Regions from separate parts of the Paenibacillus ihbetae genome, predicted to be linked through region 1. Evidence: a T-box and tRNA genes for the amino acid it is inferred to sense, from the RefSeq annotation. Region 1 holds a T-box; the other holds one or more tRNA genes.
The links. A T-box is a leader RNA that pairs with one kind of tRNA and senses whether it is charged. The one in region 1 lies ahead of trpS (tryptophan--tRNA ligase), so its partner is inferred to be a tRNA-Trp.

Region 1 (8,806 bases):
AGCAACCTGTGGATGCGTTGGTTCCAATACGGACCTCTGGAATGGTTGTGGCGGTGCGGGACCTATTGGACCCTCGTGCCGATTCGCAAAAAAACAGGAAACCCGCAGGCCTGAGGCCTATAGGTCTCCTGTTTTTTTTTGTAGATGCCGCCGGGTGATCATGTAAATCCCGAAAAGTATCGTCCATATAAACACAGGGCCTGCGGTGACCGGGTAGATGATCACACTTAATTTCGGAAGCAGCAGTGCCGCAGGTATTCCAATCGCTCCCCACACTCCTGCCGCTATGCCAATCCATGCCAAGACGGGCTTCATATTGCCTTCAGCGAGCAATGCTAGGCCAAGCAGGCTTACTCCGATCCAGGCCAGCATCATGGCAAAGTCGCCTGCCATAATGCCGAAAGCAAATAATCCCACACCCAAGGCGGCTGTCCCAGGGTCTTGTACCGAACCCCACTCCTTGGCCAGGACCGGAAGAACGGTTAACTCCATCGCAAGTACGAGCACCCATATCGTGATCGCCGCAATGAACAAGCGGGAAGCCAGCATCGCAGCCGGGCTTCTGCCGGCCACGGCCTCCCCGAGCGACAGTCCTCCCAGCCACAATAATATGGCCGCCAGCATCAGGCTGTGATCCCACTGCCAATAGGTCAGCATGTCCGGAATCATCGATATGACATGATGCCCCGTCCACGGATCCGTAGCCGGCGGGTGCATCAGCGTAGCTGTAACAAACAACGCTCCTCCCAATAAAATGCTGATTCCCGCATACCGGCTGCCCTGTGATGTATTCTTCCATTTGCTCATGAGGGGTTCCCTCCCTGCTTCTTCGTCTACCTATCCTTATACTTCCCGCTCTGCGTTGAAACTAGAAGTTTAAGATTTTGTCGCGGACATTCAATCAGATATGCCTGATTCCACTGAAACCGGGCCATTTACGTCCGCTGAATAGCGGGATATGATATCTTTATCCACACGGTTAAAAAACCTACATCGCAAGGAGGCGGCATATTGGATGATGAAGATCAGCGCTTTTGCCAAGGTCAGCGGACTGTCCATCAAAGCACTGCGCTATTATGACGAGCTGGGCCTGCTCAAGCCGGCCCACGTGGATGAACAAAGCGGATACCGTTATTACGCCGAGGAGCAGCTTCTGACCGTCAAGCGGATTGCCGCCTACAAAGATCAGGGGTTTACATTGGAACAGCTCAGGCCGTTTTTGGAAGACAATATAAGAGCCGATGCCGTTAGAGACAGGCTTTCCGAGAAAATGAAGGAGCTTCAGGAGACGGTGCAAAGTCTCCAGCTGCAGCTGGATGAGGTCAATAGCAGAATGTCCCGCCTGGAGCACATCGGGACGGGGAATCCCGCGGAATCCTTCCGAACCCGGAAGGTCCCGTCTCAGCGCGTTGCTTCGATTCGTGACCAAATCCCTCGCAGCCAGCTATGCCTCCTGCTCGATGAAATTACGAAATATGCCGCTCTTCAAGGCGAAGAGGAAGCCGGACAGCTTATCATCCTTTGGCATGACGAGGCAGGCGGGAATGCCGATGTGGCAGACATGGAGGTCGCCCTCCCCATAACCAGGGACATACCTTCCAATGACCGGGTGCGTGTGTATGTCCTGCCGGAGCTGCAAACTGCCGCCTCTCTTCTCCATCATTGTGATCCGTACGGCTATAGCTGTCCCGTCATACCCGAGCTCAAGGCATGGATTTCGTCCCAAAGACTCGTTCAATCGGACCGGGAGCCGATCCGCGAAATCTATCTCACTTCGGATAAAGATATTTACGGCAGGAAGCGCCCTGCCGAATTGCTTATTCCCTTGCTAGGTAATGCGGAGTATGACCCTTCCATATCGTGATAGAATGCCGGAGACCCTGCCGGGGGCGGTGATTCAGACTATAACTAACGCCTAGAGCGAGCCTCCTTTTGCCTCCATACGTGCTCGCAGCAGCAGTAATCGCGCATGTCTGTTTTGTTCATAAAATAACTTTCGAAAAAGATTCTAACTTCCCCTCTTGACTCTCCCCTTAACAGGAGAGTGTACAGTAGCTTTAAATCAAACAAGAGGAGTGGGGTTTTCATGAAACGTTTGGAAGACAAAATTGCATTGGTTACAGGCGGAAGCCGAGGAATCGGCAAAGGAATTGCGCTTCGGCTCGCGGAAGAAGGGGCACTGGTCGCTGTTCATTACGGAACGCGCAGGGATGCAGCGGAGGAGGTTGTCCAGACCATTCAGAATCAGGGCGGGCGGGCTGTCGCCTTAGGCGCCAACCTGAAATCGGTAGACGGAGCCAAAGGGCTTATTCATTCACTGGAAGAGGAGCTGCTTCGCATCACGGGAGACACCCGTTTCGATATTCTGGTGAATAATGCAGGCATCGGAACCTCAAGCACCTTCGAAGAGACGACCGAGGAGGGCCTTGACGAGCTCCTTGCCGTTAATGTGAAGGCTCCGTTCTTCCTCGTCCAACAGGCCCTCCCGCTCCTGCGCGACGGCGGCCGCATCGTCAACATTTCCTCCGGCGTGACGCGGATCGCCTATCCGCATATTATGGCCTACAACATCACAAAGGGAGCGGTCAATACGTTTACCTTGCATCTTGCCAAGCTGCTGGGACCGCGCGGAATTACGGTGAACGCGGTGCTTCCAGGGATTGTGGACACCGACGTGAATGCATCCTGGCTGCATACGCCGGAAGGACAGCAGCATGCCGCGGAGATGTCCGCGCTTGGCCGAATCGGCCAGCCATCCGATATTGCGGATGTCGTAGCGTTTCTGGCATCAAGCGACGGGCGCTGGGTAACGGGACAAATGGTTGACGCAACCGGCGGTTCTCATCTGTAACTGTGAAGAAGGGCTATTCTTGCTCGGCAGTAACGCCAAGAAGGATAGCCCTTATGCTATATTCTGCTGTTAATTGGATCCGTTAATATGCTGCCCAATCAAGGTCGCTCTTTCCCCTCAATTCGTTGTTCCATCGGATTCGCCCATCCGCACAACCGACTTTCGCTCCGGGTCCCAGCGCCATGACGGATTCTTCCCTCGAACCTGCAAGCCTCCTACCCATTTATCGATCGTTCCGTTGCCAGCATAGTCGGTCTTGCCGGCTAGTACCTCATGCCCCAAACTCGTCACTTGCAGCACCCGATCTTGGAAATGGGGTACAGCCAGTTTGAAGTCCGGAAACGGCGCTGTGCCGTCAATAACCAGCAAGGGGGCCGCTCCCTCCGTCATCCTCGCGAGGTAATACCAGAATTCCAGGTCCCCCATGCCGAGCATATGGAGCTGGTCTCCTACCCTTCGGAACAACTCATACGGCTGATGAACTCCATCCGCTACAGCCTCTAACGTCGTCTGCTCGATGATTCCGAGCCCATTGCCCACCCAGGGCAGCCGGGCAAGATGGGCCTCGAATGCATCCCTTGCAAAAGGCAGTGCCGAGGAATCCACCTCCAGCATGCGCTGATGTTTCTCTGGCCGATCCGAGGTATAGGCTTCCCACAACATGCTGCCGAGCGCAAGCTCGTCTTCTCCAATCGCGTGCCATGTGCCCGATAAAGTCTCGAGCTGCTCCGTGCTGAGCTGCCCCAATCCGCGAAAAAGCTCAATGCCCGGATAGGCGCCAATGCACAGCAGGCTCAGCTTCGTACTTCCCAATGACTTCTCCTTAAACCAATGCAGCAAATAGGCCAGCATGGTCTGGTCAAACAGGTCATGCTCAAACCAGAGCACGACTTCATCATATTTTTGATAATCCTGAAGCTTCTTCTCCTGCAACTCGCAGGTCTCGATATATTCCTTCTGCGGAATCCCGAGCGTTTGCTCCAAATAGCGAGCTCTCGTTCTGCGATAATCCGGCTCGTCCATCTTCGGAAAGACCGGGCCAAACGAATAAAGCTCTCTCCACACCAGGATATCCCCTTGAATGTTCCCTTGCTTCAGCTTATCCCCCACTGAATCTCCGTTGACAATATGCAGCATACGCCTGCCTCCCTCATATAGATCGGTGAACACCGATACAAAGTCGGCTACATGAAGCGTGTTCTTCAGCTTCCGCCGGGCATCAAAGAGCCGCTTCTTCAAAGCTGCCAGGGATATGCCCAGATATTGCGAAATCTCCTGCAGGCTGTAGCCTTGAAAATAATAGAGCTGGACTGCGATCCGCAGGCCTGGCGGCAACCCCCCAATCGTGGCATGCAGCTGGCCGATCAGTTCTTTTTTTTCCACAACCGTCTCCAGGCTCCGCTGGTCGGAAGCCGGAACTTCCATCTCATGCAGCGGTAACGCATGAAGCTGCTTGCGGCGCAGGTCCCTGTAGCACTGCCGTTCAACGATCACTTTGAACCATCCGGGAAAACGCCGGGGATCCTGCAGCTTATGCAGATTTGCAAAAGCCTCCGTAAAGGCCTCCTGCACGGCATCCTCCGCCGAGTGGGGATCCTGCAATTTATCGTAGGCTACGGCCAGCGCCATTCCGGTATAATGCCGGACCAGGCTTTCCTGAGCCTCCGCACTGCCCTGCCGGGCTTCCTCAATCCACTGAAACACGTTCATCTAACCCTCCTTTCCCGGTGTCTCTATCCCTTAAGTGCCGATCTGTGTGAAAAAGGTTACCTCTCTTCAAGAAATTATCGTCTGAACCGGATGGATAATCGACCGGAAATTCTCCATCGCCTTCGCCGGCGCTTCCGAAACCCGGTTCCAATCCTCCGATTCTCCACCGCCACGGCCTCTTCGACCTTCCCGGTCAACCGGTTTGCCTTTGCAAAAAAATAACCCGCAATCGAGGCCGCTCCGTAATGGGCCTGCCAAATATCCCCCGTTTCCCGTCTGCACTGCGACAGTATGGTTAATCCATCAGCGAGAATCGCCGTATCCTGATCCTTCAACATGAATCCTCCTCACACTCTTGACATTCGCCTAACACCTGTGTGATGATACTCATCAAATCATCTTGTTCTCTCTTCTCATTCGAAAAAGAGCTGCACAGATGATTTCAAGAACAACATACCACACGGCTAGGAGAAGAAATAGTAGCTTATCTTTCGAGGTCCAAGCGAACCGGCGAATGGTGCGAGGCCCGGTACCCCGGAATAAGTGAATGGATCTTCTCGCTTCAACCCGAACCTTCGGCTAATGCCGGGGCAGTAGGCCTTGACGGCTCTCCTCCGTTATCATGGGAGATATGACAGGAAGAATGGCGTAGTTCCCCTTCCCCATTCCTCCCGTGTCATGGTTAAGAGCGGCTGTACGGTCGAATTCGGGTGGTACCGCGGAGTTACACTTCGTCCCATAGAGGGATGAGGTGTTTTTGTGTTGTTCGCAAACGATCAGGAGGTGTGTGATGAAACGATTATTATCAGGCATCAAGCCAAGCGGGGATTTGAATATTGGCGGGTATGGAGGCGCGCTCCGTCAATATGTGAAGCTGCAGCATGAGTATGACTCCTATTTCTTTGTGCCGGATCTGCATGCAGTGACCGTCTATCAGGATCCCAAGGAGCTGCACCAGCGCTCGCGGGACATTGCCGCGCTGTATATCGCATCGGGGATCGATCCCGACAAAGCAACGATTTTTCTGCAATCGCAGGTCCCTGAACACGCCCAGCTGGGCTGGTTGCTGGAGACGCAGGCGCATTTCGGGGAATTAAAGCGGATGACCCAGTTCAAGGAGAAATCCGCCGGACAGGATACGGTTAGCTCCGCCCTGTTCACGTACCCGGTCCTGATGGCTGCCGATGTGCTGCTCTATCAGGCAACGCATGTGCCTGTCGGCGATGACCAGAAGCAGCATCTGGAGCTGACCCGCGATCTGGCCGATCGGTTCAATAACCGGTATGGCCGCACGTTTACGATGCCTGAGCCGATTATTCAGGATATTGGCTCCCGCATTATGGGTCTTGACGATCCGTCCAAGAAAATGAGCAAGAGCAATCCGAACAGAAACAGCTGTGTCCACATGATGGATACGCCGGAGGATATCCGCAAGAAGTTCTCCAAAGCCGTAACCGACTCGGACGGACAGGTTCGGTACGACTGGGAGCAGAAGCCGGCGGTCAGCAATCTGATCGAGATGTATTCCATATTTTCCGAGGAGGAAATCCCTGTCATCGAAAAGCGGTATGAAGGCCAGGGATACGGCACGTTCAAGAAAGAACTGGCCGAAGTGGTCATTGATAAGCTGCAGCCGATCCAGGAGAGATTCCGCCGCATCGTGAATTCCGCCGAGCTTGATCTGATCCTGTCGGACGGTGCGAAGCGTGCTTCCGAAATTGCCGGCCAGACGCTGCTTGCCGCGAAGAAAGCGATGGGATTTGTCACGTTCTGAAAGCACCGCAGGGCGTCCCCTTGATATCGGCATCCTGCTTTTAGGATTGAGATCAAGGGGCGCCCTGCATCATTCAACCGTTACATCGTACTTATCCCCGTCCATAACCTCTTATGAAGGACCACTCCGTAATCCAGTAATCCATCGTATAGTTTCCTTTTCCATGTGCTATCTCGAGCGCTCATCCGCTTATGTTACGATGCCGCAACCGACTTTCCTTTATCCGAGCGTCTCCCCTTCTTCACCATCGAAGCTAAGAGCAATACCAAGAAACCGCCGGCGATAGCCCATAGTACCGTATGATTTGCCGTTGCGGATGCCGATCCGTCAAAATACATGACATCCCGGAGCGCCGATGCGGCAAACCGAAGAGGGGTCCACGAGTACAACCAATCCTGCGTGGCCTGCGGCAGAAACTCCGGCGCCATATTGAGAAGCGGCATCGAGAAGAACATCAGGAGCACCAGGATCCCCATAGCCGGAAGTCCCATCCAGTTAAGCAGAGTGGACTGCAGGAGGAAAAAGGCAGACCCGGCCAGCCACAGCATCAGCCAAACGCCGCCCCCGTTCGCAAGCTCCATGCCGTACCAGGAGGAAGCCATCCACACCAGGAAACCGGAGGCCAGACCAACCAACAGCAGACCGGAAGCCCCTTGCAGCAAGATGGCAATTCCCCTGGTGCTGCCATCAGCTGTCGTTCTCTGCAGCGCCTGGAACAAGGACAAGCTAATAATCAGGCAGCCGATCCATAGAATTTGCGTCAGCAGTCCCGGCGCATTGCCGCTTGCGTGATTAGCTCCGACCGGGTGGAGCATCTCCTCTTGAACCACAAATGGGGTTAGCAGCGCTTGAGCCGTTGCCACTGGCAGCACCTCCGTCCGGGAACCGATCATGTCCAACGCCTGCATGGATAGCTGCGACCCCGCCATCTTGAGCACCTGCCCAAGCATTTGCTTGACCACGGCGGACGCTTGGGCATTCATCCCCTCGTTTACCAGTATGTGAATGACAGCCGGGTTGGGAGCCGGAGACTGAAGGGTCAGCATGCCTGAGCTGAGATTCTCCGGAAGCACCAACGCTCCGTAATATTGCTGTGCATCCATCCCTTCCCTAGCTTCCGCCTCCGAAGCTACGATCTCCCACCGAACGGGCAGCTGCGTGTTTTGCTCCAGCATTCCCTTCATCTTCTCACCCACAGCAAGCGTCTCCCCGTTCGGAAGCGCTGCAGGCTGATCCAGCACGACCAGCGCCACTGGCAGAGATTTTGGCTTTGCGCCTACGATCGAGCCCATCATGGCAACGCCGAAAACCGTCAACGCCAGAAGGACTGCCAAAGCGCCAATCCATAGCATTTTTTGCTTAAAAAAAACCATATCCACCACTCCCTATTATAATGAACATTGTGTTGATTAATGATCACACCGTTAATTATAATGAGGAAAGAATGTTGTTCAATCATCAGCTTTATTCCGAGTGTTCATTACTCATCATGAACAAGCTTGGTGTTCATTAAAATGGATAAAATCATCGGTTAGGGGGACACGCTTTGCCTAGAAAAACGGACCGCAGGCAGATTCGCACGAATCAGCTGCTGCGCAAAACGTTGTTTGAGCTTATGCAGGAGAAGTCCGTTAACGCCATCACCGTGACGGACATAACGAGCCGCGCGGATATTAACCGGGGGACGTTCTATCTTCACTACAGGGACGTGCCGGACATGCTTGAGAAGTTGAAGGAAGAAGTGATTGCGGAGATCCGTAGCATCGTCCTGGAAATCGACCCGAGGGATACCAGGATTTATGCGGAGAAAGGCGAGCCATATCCGCCCTCCATTCAAATATTCGAGGTGCTCATCAAACACGGCGACTTTATCAAAGCCGTCCTCGGGCCTAACGGGGATATGTCTTTCGTGCGTCAATTCCGGCAGTTCATGACCGAGAATATGTACGACAAGCAGGCCTTTCGAATGGCAGCACAGAATAGCCGGATTCCAAGCGACTATCTGATTGCCTACATGACCTCGGCCAATATCGGGCTGGTCATCCACTGGATCGAGTCGGGGATGAATCTGTCCGCAGAAGAGATGGGCGCTCTGATGACGCAGCTGATTAATTACGGGCCGCTGATCACATCCGGCATCGTAAGCAAGGCATAACGAAGAGGGATCCATTCGCTGGATCCCTCTTTCATCATTGCCATGCAGCTGCCGCTATTTAATCATCTGCTTCACGAGCTCGCGGTTGCGCTCCTTGAACACCTCGTTATGCGACGATACCATCGCGCTGCGGTGCGCTTCCGGCTCGATAAAGCGCTTGGCGCTGTTGACCGCATTGGCCGCATCCTGGAACGCGCCGGCAATCAGATGCAGCTTCCCGTCGTAATGCAGGATATCCCCTGCGGCATACAGTCCGGGCACGGAGGATTGGCAGTGTCCGTTCCCGGCAATATAATAATCGTCCACGCGTTCGATC
Region 2 (8,806 bases), 740 kb from region 1:
ATCTCGTGATCGTCCACCAGCAGCACTTTAATCGGTGTTTCCATCGCTATCCCCCCGTTTGCGTTCTTCATTCATGAGCGGTACCGTTATTTCTATGCGCGTTCCTTTGCCGGGGGCGGTAATAAACTGAATGGAGCCCCCAATCTCCGTGACCCGTTCCTGCATGGTCGATAGACCGTAAGAGGTTTGCTTCTTGTCATCCAGCTCAAACCCGACACCGTCATCGCGGAGCAGCACCCGAACGGTATTCTGCCTGCGGTGAATGCGGATATCCATTTTGTCCGCCTTGGCATGGCGAAGCGTGTTGGACATGGCTTCTTGAATGATCCGGAACAAATGGTTCTCGATCCCCTTCACCAAGTGAATATCCTCGTCCATTTCAAACGTAATTTCCATCGGTACTTTAATCTGCAGCTCCTTGATCAGATCCCGCAGACCCTGCTCCAAGGCTTTACCCTCCAAGTAGACCGGCCGCAAATGAAGCAGAAGCGCCCTCATCTCGGACTGGGCGACCGCCGACATTTCCTCGATCAGAGCCACCTGGCGCTGGGCTTTGTCAAAATCCTTATCCAGCGTCCTTCCCACCGCCGTGGCGGTCATCGAAATCGCGAACAGCTGCTGGGACACCGCATCGTGCAGCTCACGGGCCAGTCGCTGCCTCTCCTCGACGATCGCCGTCACCCGGGCTTGCTCCGCCAGCTGGGCGTTATTGGTCGACAGCCGCTGCAAGGAGGATACCTGGTCCTCCCAGCGCTTGCTGATGCGCACAAGCTGCTCGCCCAGGCGTCCCACTTCGTCCTCGCCGATATCCGGCATCACATCGGTCAGACTCCCCTTCTCCCAGCTTACCAGCGTTTCCCGTACAAGATCAATTCTTCGCTTTACCCGATATCCTTGATAAAACCCATAAATAGCGCCAAGACCAACCGGCAGAAGCACGATGGTGATCATCGCTTCAATCCGCCCCTTCCAGGTCTCAAACGGCTGCAAGTATCCGTATGTATACAGCAAGTACAACACGATCAGCATGACAACCAATCCCAGAAGGGCTCCCTCGCGCATGCTACGGGTTATGATGTTTGCTTTTTTTTCCGTTTCCACGGGGCAACCCTCCTGATTGGTTTCCAAAATCCAATGTATGAATAAGTCATTTACGTCATTCGTATATTCAAATCTCCGCCTAGATACGAAACAATGAACTTCACTTTATATTCACTCGTTTCATAGTTGGGAGTTTGATAACGTACGCGGTTGATGATGCCCGTCTCCTTCCGGTCGCCGATATGGATCGATCCAAACAGGATGAAGGCCTCGATTTCCACGCCATAATAATCGGGGATCATCAGATCGATATCCCCAAGCAGCCCGTGAAACATCATAACCGTATGACGCTCCTCCGGCAGGGCCAGGGACAGGTCCACATCAGCTTCACCGAGCACATGCCATATGCTCAGACTGCGCATCACCCATGGTGACTGGTCCCAATCGAAGTTGGACATAAAACTCTGCTTCTGGACGTAGCCGGTCGTACCATGGGCCCGTCTGGATTTTCCGTAAAAAATGCCAAGCGAGATCAGGCTGACGCCGATAATCAGCATGAGATGCTCCAGCATCAGCATGACAGCTCCGACACCGAGCAGAATGTAGCCTCTCTTCACTTGGCCTGTGCGGACCTGCAGCACGCCTGCAAACATGAGCAACAGGGCGACAATGGTAAAGAAACCGAACCATCGGCCGAAGAGCATAATAAAACCTAAACAGATGAACCCTACTGCGATCCAGCGGTTTCGATCCATGTCGCACCTCCTTGATGACGAAATATAAAGCCCGGAAAAGCCATATCCGTGAGGAGCCCCTCACGGTATGGCTTTGTCCTATGCTACCCGGGCACCTTCATCCGTATAGCATATCATATGAACCCGGAATTTCGCATACGGTTTTTCATTTATTTTGCTAAGTTTCCTGAACAATTACTCCGATTTCGAGGTGTTGTTCAGTTTGTTCTTCAGCGCTTCCAGCTGCTCATCGACTTTCAGCTGCTTCTCGGCATCCACCGGGCTGGTGTAAGCCGCGTTGTTCGGACGGTATGGTGCGCGAAGCACGTCCGCTTCTGCCTCCATTTGCATGATTTTCTCTTCCATGCGGTGGAAGCCCATCGAAGCGCTGCCGCTCTCAATCGTATGCAGGCTGCTCACTTGAGACATTTGCTTCTTCGCTTTGGCCATTTGCGCACGAGCTACGAGCTCATTCCGCTTGTTGCGCATTTTGTAGAACTCGTCTTTCATTTGGTGAAGCTGGGCAACCAGTTCTTTAGCTTGGGATTCCGATTGCAGGTGCAGCTCGGAGTACTCGGTAACTTTTTGATCGAAGTAGATTTTTTCCTCCAGCAGCTTGCGTGCCACTTCTTCTTGACCGTTCTTCAGAGCCAGCTCGGCTTGCGCCTCGCGCTGTGCAGCCATCTTAACCGCCTCATCCACGCGCTGCTTCATCCGGCGCTCATTCGCCATTTGCTTCGCTACCGTTACCTCAGCCTCGTGAATCTCTGCTTCCATGTCGCGCAGATATTGGTTCAGCATTACAATCGGGTCCTCTACCTTATCCAGCAGCTCATTCACCGACGCCTTTGTCATATCTTTAATTCTTTTAAATACTCCCATGTTACTTATCTCCCTTCTCATATTCCGATAGTTTTTTCTTCAACTCTTCAATTTCTTTTTGCAATGCCTTCTTCTCGATGTCTTGCATCATCGAATCCAGACCGGAATCGGAGGATACGGTATTTCGGGGACCATAGCCTGGATCTGGCCGGCCGGGGCGATCATATCTCGGTCCAAAGCCGCCTCCTTCATTCGGATATCCTTGACGACCATAGTTATCGTTATAGCCGTTATATCCGGGTCCGGGTGCATCATTGAAGCGATATCCTCCATGTCCTCCATGAGGTGCGTATGGATCGTGATAATACGGCGGCTCTTTGGAAACAACCAACGACGCGATCAGGTAAATTAATAGTGTTGTACCGCCAGTGAAAAAGATACTGACTACAAATATAATTCTGAGGATGGTCGATTCGACTCCGAAATGATCGGATATGCCGCCGATCAACCCGGTAAACATTTTGTCTCGGGTAGAACGGTACAATCTACTCATGGTTACTCCTTTCCGCTGTCATTCAGCTTTTGCTTCAATCGGGCGAGTTCCTTCTCGAGCACGGAAGAGACGGTATTGCCTGCCTGTTCCACGTACTCTTGGCCCATCCGGCGTAAATCGCGCAAGCTTCTGGCTTCAAGCTCCCAATCGCTGATGCGATCCTCAAGCCGGTTGAACATCCTTGGAACATCTTGACCGCCGTATGCGCCGGTACGTTCATTCATCTTCTGCTGCAGACGGAGAGTCTCCATCCGGGCAACATAGTACTGTCGCTTGCTGTATACGGTTTGATACTCCATGCGGAGCTCTCCGAGCTGCTCTTCAATCTCTCTCAGCGACTCCAGGCTGGTAGATAACAAGCCCTGGTATTGTTCAATCTTTTCTTCATAGATCAGCTTCTCTTGAAGTGCCAGCTTGGCCAGATGATCCTCACCGGCCTTCAACGCAAGCAGCGCTTGCTCCTCACGCTTATCCCGCATGGTCTCGGCTTGGTCAACCTGCTGTTTCAGCTGCCGAGAGTGAGTTTGGCATTGCTGCAGAAGCTTCTCGGCTTCCGTGATGTCTTGTCTTGTCGAATGAAGGAACTGATCGATCAATCGAACCGGATCCTGACTCTGTTCGAGTCTTTCGTTCAAGGTTGCAACGGTAATGTCTCGTATCCGTCTGAAAACACTCATTTAGGTTTAGCCCTCCTCTTCTATCAACTTCTTATCCTTAGCTTCAGCTGTTCGTCATCCTGTATCGCCATTAGTAGCGCGGTCTTCCCTTCTTGAATCGGGACACCCCGTAGATGATCAGGATAATACCGAGTACCGGACCGATGAGCCAAGACAGCTTACCCATCAACCAGATGACGCCGATACCAAGAATAATCCACCCGATCAGAGCGTTGCCTCGCCGAATTCCGTAATATCCTAAAGCAATCATCAGGACGGGAAGCAAAAGACTGAACAACCATCCGAGCAGAGGAGCGAATACACCCAGAAGAATCAAAACTCCTAGACCAATCAGCAGGAGACTTAATCCGTTTCCTCTCGAATATCTCATTTATACACCGCCTTTCTGTCGTTTGATCGTTGTTTATGTGTTCAACCTTATGACTCTATTCTAGGTAATTTCACGTTTCACTAAAACGGACTGCGGACGGTTTTTGCACCTAGACCTAAGTCGGGGCCCTCTATAGACCTGCGTCCAAACCGTTCCTGGCCCATTAAAGCAGCCCGAACTTCCTACTACTCTTATGGCATTCAGACCTTGTCCAATCCATCCAGACGGCGTCCATTCCATCCGGACCGTATTCGATCCAGCCAAGAACGTGTTCATTCATTCAAAACCGTGTTAGCCGAGCCCGACTTTCCGCTCCAAAGCGTCTAATCCGGTCGAACGTGATCTCACCAGCCGATCATAAGACGATAAGACGAGAAACGCAAAAAAGGAATGCAAGACGATAATCGTCTTGCATTCCTTTTGGATGATGCCGGTGAAGGGACTCGAACCCCCACGGTTTCCCTCACGATTTTGAGTCGCGCGCGTCTGCCAATTCCGCCACACCGGCATAAAAGCGTGCCCTAAGAGATTCGAACTCCTGACCTTTTGATTCGTAGTCAAACGCTCTATCCAGCTGAGCTAAGGGCACAGAATAGTGAATGGAGGCGCCACCCAGATTCGAACTGGGGATAAAGCTTTTGCAGAGCTGTGCCTTACCACTTGGCTATGGCGCCAGAAATGAAAATGGAGCGGACGACGGGAATCGAACCCGCGACCCTCGCCTTGGCAAGGCGATGCTCTACCGCTGAGCCACGTCCGCAGAAATCATGGCTGGGGATATAGGATTCGAACCTATGCATGACGGAGTCAAAGTCCGTTGCCTTACCGCTTGGCTAATCCCCAATATGATTTTTTGTAATATGGGGCGATCGATGGGACTTGAACCCACGAATGCCGGAGCCACAATCCGGTGCGTTAACCCCTTCGCCACGACCGCCATATTTATTAAGTTTCGATTGGCAGGGGCAGCAGGAATTGAACCCACACTAACGGTTTTGGAGACCGCTGTTCTACCTTTAAACTATGCCCCTATAAAACTGGTGGAGGATGATGGATTCGAACCACCGAACTCGTAAGAGAACAGATTTACAGTCTGCTGCGTTTGGCCACTTCGCTAATCCTCCATAGTGGTGCCGGCGAGAGGACTTGAACCCCCAACCTACTGATTACAAGTCAGTTGCTCTACCAATTGAGCTACACCGGCGTATGCAATTGTGAAACATGGTGGCTCGGGACGGAATCGAACCGCCGACACGAGGATTTTCAGTCCTCTGCTCTACCGACTGAGCTACCGAGCCTTACGCTCTTCGTGAACTTCGACGAATCCCATATCGGACACTCATCTCATCCCAAAAGTTAAAAAATGGCGGAACTGACGGGATTCGAACCCGCGATCTCCTGCGTGACAGGCAGGCATGTTAGGCCTCTACACCACAGTTCCACGAGGCACTATCGCATATGCGATATAATTGGTTGCGGGGGCAGGATTTGAACCTGCGACCTTCGGGTTATGAGCCCGACGAGCTACCGAACTGCTCCACCCCGCGTCATTATAAAAGGGTTACAATGTTATTTATGGTGGAGGCTGAGGGGATCGAACCCCCGACCCTCTGCTTGTAAGGCAGATGCTCTCCCAGCTGAGCTAAGCCTCCGCAACAAAGCGATTTCTATCATACCAGATAACCGGCAACAAAATCAAGTCTTTTTTAAAGAAAAGATGGTGACCCGTAGGGGATTCGAACCCCTGTTACCTCCGTGAAAGGGAGGTGTCTTAACCCCTTGACCAACGGGCCATGCTTTAAATAATAGTGGCGGAGAGAGAGGGATTCGAACCCTCGAGACGCTTTTGACGCCTACACGATTTCCAATCGTGCTCCTTCGGCCAACTCGGACACCTCTCCATAAATGGCTCCCCGAACAGGACTCGAACCTGTGACAACTCGATTAACAGTCGAGTGCTCTACCAACTGAGCTATCAGGGAACATTATTCAATTCAAGTGATGGTTTGATCACCTGAAAACTAGATACGAAACGTCTTTGCGTTGATTAGAATCCGTAGCAATGTCCCTTCAGATCCTCAGATCTTTCCGGGCCCCGCCAAAGTAATCGGAATCAGCTGCGAAGCTCTTCTTCACTTTGGTGGGTTTTTGTCTATGCTTCCGTAGCGAGCTTTCTTTCAGAAAGCTTGTAGGATAAGCCCTCGACCGATTAGTATTGGTCAGCTCCATGCATTACTGCACTTCCACCTCCAACCTATCTACCTCGTCGTCTTCAAGGGGTCTTACATACTGGGAAATCTCATCTTGAGGGGGGCTTCACGCTTAGATGCTTTCAGCGCTTATCCCGTCCGTACGTAGCTACCCAGCCATGCTCCTGGCGGAACAACTGGTGCACCAGCGGTACGTCCATCCCGGTCCTCTCGTACTAAGGACAGCTCCTCTCAAATTTCCTACGCCCACGACAGATAGGGACCGAACTGTCTCACGACGTTCTGAACCCAGCTCGCGTACCGCTTTAATGGGCGAACAGCCCAACCCTTGGGACCTACTTCAGCCCCAGGATGCGATGAGCCGACATCGAGGTGCCAAACCTCCCCGTCGATGTGGACTCTTGGGGGAGATAAGCCTGTTATCCCCAGGGTAGCTTTTATCCGTTGAGCGATGGCCCTTCCATGCGGTACCACCGGATCACTAAGCCCGACTTTCGTCCCTGCTCGACTTGTAGGTCTCGCAGTCAAGCTCCCTTATGCCTTTGCACTCTTCGAATGATTTCCAACCATTCTGAGGGAACCTTGGGGCGCCTCCGTTACTCTTTAGGAGGCGACCGCCCCAGTCAAACTGTCCGCCTGACACTGTCCCCGTACCGGATCACGGTACCAGGTTAGAACCTAGATACGATCAGGGTGGTATCCCAACGTCGCCTCCACACAAGCTGGCGCTCATGCTTCAAAGGCTCCCACCTATCCTGTACAGATCGTACCCAAATCCAATATCAAGCTGCAGTAAAGCTCCATGGGGTCTTTCCGTCTTGTCGCGGGTAACCTGCATCTTCACAGGTATTAAAATTTCACCGGATCTCTCGTTGAGACAGCGCCCAAGTCGTTACGCCATTCGTGCGGGTCAGAATTTACCTGACAAGGAATTTCGCTACCTTAGGACCGTTATAGTTACGGCCGCCGTTTACTGGGGCTTCGGTTCACAGCTTCGGATTGCTCCTAACCGCTCCCCTTAACCTTCCAGCACCGGGCAGGCGTCAGCCCGTATACTTCGCCTTGCGGCTTCGCACAGACCTGTGTTTTTGCTAAACAGTCGCTTGGGCCTTTTCACTGCGGCCCCCTCGGGCTATTCACCCTACCGAGGCACCCCTTCTCCCGAAGTTACGGGGTCATTTTGCCGAGTTCCTTAACGAGAGTTCTTCCGCGCGCCTTAGAATTCTCTTCTCGCCTACCTGTGTCGGTTTGCGGTACGGGCACCTTCACCTGACTAGAGGCTTTTCTTGGCAGTGTGAGATCATGACCTTCGCTACTGTAATTTTCACTCCCCATCACAGCCCAGCCTTACGATGTGCGGATTTGCCTACACATCAGCCTCACTGCTTGGACGGACATCCATCAGTCCGCGTCACTACCCTCCTGCGTCACCCCATCGTTCATAACGGTTTACGGTGGTACAGGAATTTCAACCTGTTGTCCTTCGACTACGCCTTTCGGCCTCGCCTTAGGTCCCGACTTACCCTGAGCGGACGAGCCTTCCTCAGGAAACCTTGGGCTTTCGGCGGATCAGATTCTCACTGATCTTTTCGTTACTCATACCGGCATTCTCACTTGTGTACTCTCCAGCGCTCCTTACGGTACACCTTCAACGCATACACAACGCTCCCCTACCCCTGATGCAAGCATCAAGCCATAGCTTCGGTGGTGTGTTTAGCCCCGTTACATTTTCGGCGCAGAGTCACTCGACCAGTGAGCTATTACGCACTCTTTAAATGGTGGCTGCTTCTAAGCCAACATCCTGGTTGTCTGTGCAACTCCACATCCTTTCCCACTTAACACACACTTGGGGACCTTAGCTGATGGTCTGGGCTGTTTCCCTTTTGACAATGGATCTTAGCACTCACTGTCTGACTCCCGGACATAAGTCTATGGCATTCGGAGTTTGACTGAGCTTGGTAACCCTTGCGGGCCCCGCACCCAATCAGTGCTCTACCTCCACGACTCTTCATTCCGAGGCTAGCCCTAAAGCTATTTCGGGGAGAACCAGCTATCTCCGAGTTCGATTGGAATTTCTCCGCTACCCCCACCTCATCCCCGCACTTTTCAACGTACGTGGGTTCGGGCCTCCAGTGCGTGTTACCGCACCTTCACCCTGGACAGGGGTAGATCACACGGTTTCGGGTCTACGTCCACATACTAAAGCGCCCTATTCAGACTCGCTTTCGCTGCGGCTACGGCTTCTCGCCTTAACCTTGCATGGGAACGTAACTCGCCGGTTCATTCTACAAAAGGCACGCCATCACCCCTATAATGGGCTCTGACTTCTTGTAAGCACACGGTTTCAGGTTCTATTTCACTCCCCTTCCGGGGTGCTTTTCACCTTTCCCTCACGGTAC

Region 2: it encodes a tRNA-Trp, which carries the amino acid that the T-box ahead of trpS (tryptophan--tRNA ligase) is inferred to sense. The anticodon was not compared.

The regions. Positions count from the first base shown of each region.
Region 1 covers NZ_CP016809.1:3,468,764-3,477,569, reverse strand. Annotated here, with positions in the region: gene BBD41_RS15455 (DUF418 domain-containing protein) at 1-114, shown strand, start outside; gene BBD41_RS15450 (hypothetical protein) at 118-807, opposite strand; gene BBD41_RS15445 (MerR family transcriptional regulator) at 1,016-1,864, shown strand; gene BBD41_RS15440 (SDR family oxidoreductase) at 2,087-2,851, shown strand; gene BBD41_RS15435 (sigma-70 family RNA polymerase sigma factor) at 2,969-4,561, opposite strand; gene BBD41_RS15430 (hypothetical protein) at 4,636-4,899, opposite strand; T-box leader at 5,019-5,303, shown strand; gene trpS (tryptophan--tRNA ligase) at 5,352-6,335, shown strand; gene BBD41_RS15420 (YhgE/Pip domain-containing protein) at 6,530-7,708, opposite strand; gene BBD41_RS15415 (TetR/AcrR family transcriptional regulator) at 7,882-8,490, shown strand; gene BBD41_RS15410 (NAD(P)/FAD-dependent oxidoreductase) at 8,545-8,806, opposite strand, start outside.
Region 2 covers NZ_CP016809.1:4,213,700-4,222,505, reverse strand. Annotated here, with positions in the region: gene BBD41_RS18795 (response regulator) at 1-44, opposite strand, end outside; gene BBD41_RS18790 (sensor histidine kinase) at 28-1,101, opposite strand; gene liaF (cell wall-active antibiotics response protein LiaF) at 1,152-1,796, opposite strand; gene BBD41_RS18780 (PspA/IM30 family protein) at 1,971-2,657, opposite strand; gene BBD41_RS18775 (PspC domain-containing protein) at 2,659-3,150, opposite strand; gene BBD41_RS18770 (PspA/IM30 family protein) at 3,153-3,827, opposite strand; gene BBD41_RS18765 (hypothetical protein) at 3,898-4,197, opposite strand; tRNA gene BBD41_RS18760 (tRNA-Leu) at 4,626-4,705, opposite strand; tRNA gene BBD41_RS18755 (tRNA-Arg) at 4,713-4,786, opposite strand; tRNA gene BBD41_RS18750 (tRNA-Cys) at 4,798-4,871, opposite strand; tRNA gene BBD41_RS18745 (tRNA-Gly) at 4,883-4,957, opposite strand; tRNA gene BBD41_RS18740 (tRNA-Gln) at 4,966-5,040, opposite strand; tRNA gene BBD41_RS18735 (tRNA-His) at 5,059-5,134, opposite strand; tRNA gene BBD41_RS18730 (tRNA-Trp) at 5,155-5,228, opposite strand; tRNA gene BBD41_RS18725 (tRNA-Tyr) at 5,236-5,321, opposite strand; tRNA gene BBD41_RS18720 (tRNA-Thr) at 5,326-5,401, opposite strand; tRNA gene BBD41_RS18715 (tRNA-Phe) at 5,420-5,495, opposite strand; tRNA gene BBD41_RS18710 (tRNA-Asp) at 5,562-5,638, opposite strand; tRNA gene BBD41_RS18705 (tRNA-Met) at 5,668-5,744, opposite strand; tRNA gene BBD41_RS18700 (tRNA-Val) at 5,774-5,849, opposite strand; tRNA gene BBD41_RS18695 (tRNA-Glu) at 5,916-5,990, opposite strand; tRNA gene BBD41_RS18690 (tRNA-Ser) at 6,007-6,098, opposite strand; tRNA gene BBD41_RS18685 (tRNA-Asn) at 6,104-6,179, opposite strand; rRNA gene BBD41_RS18680 (23S ribosomal RNA) at 6,387-8,806, opposite strand, start outside.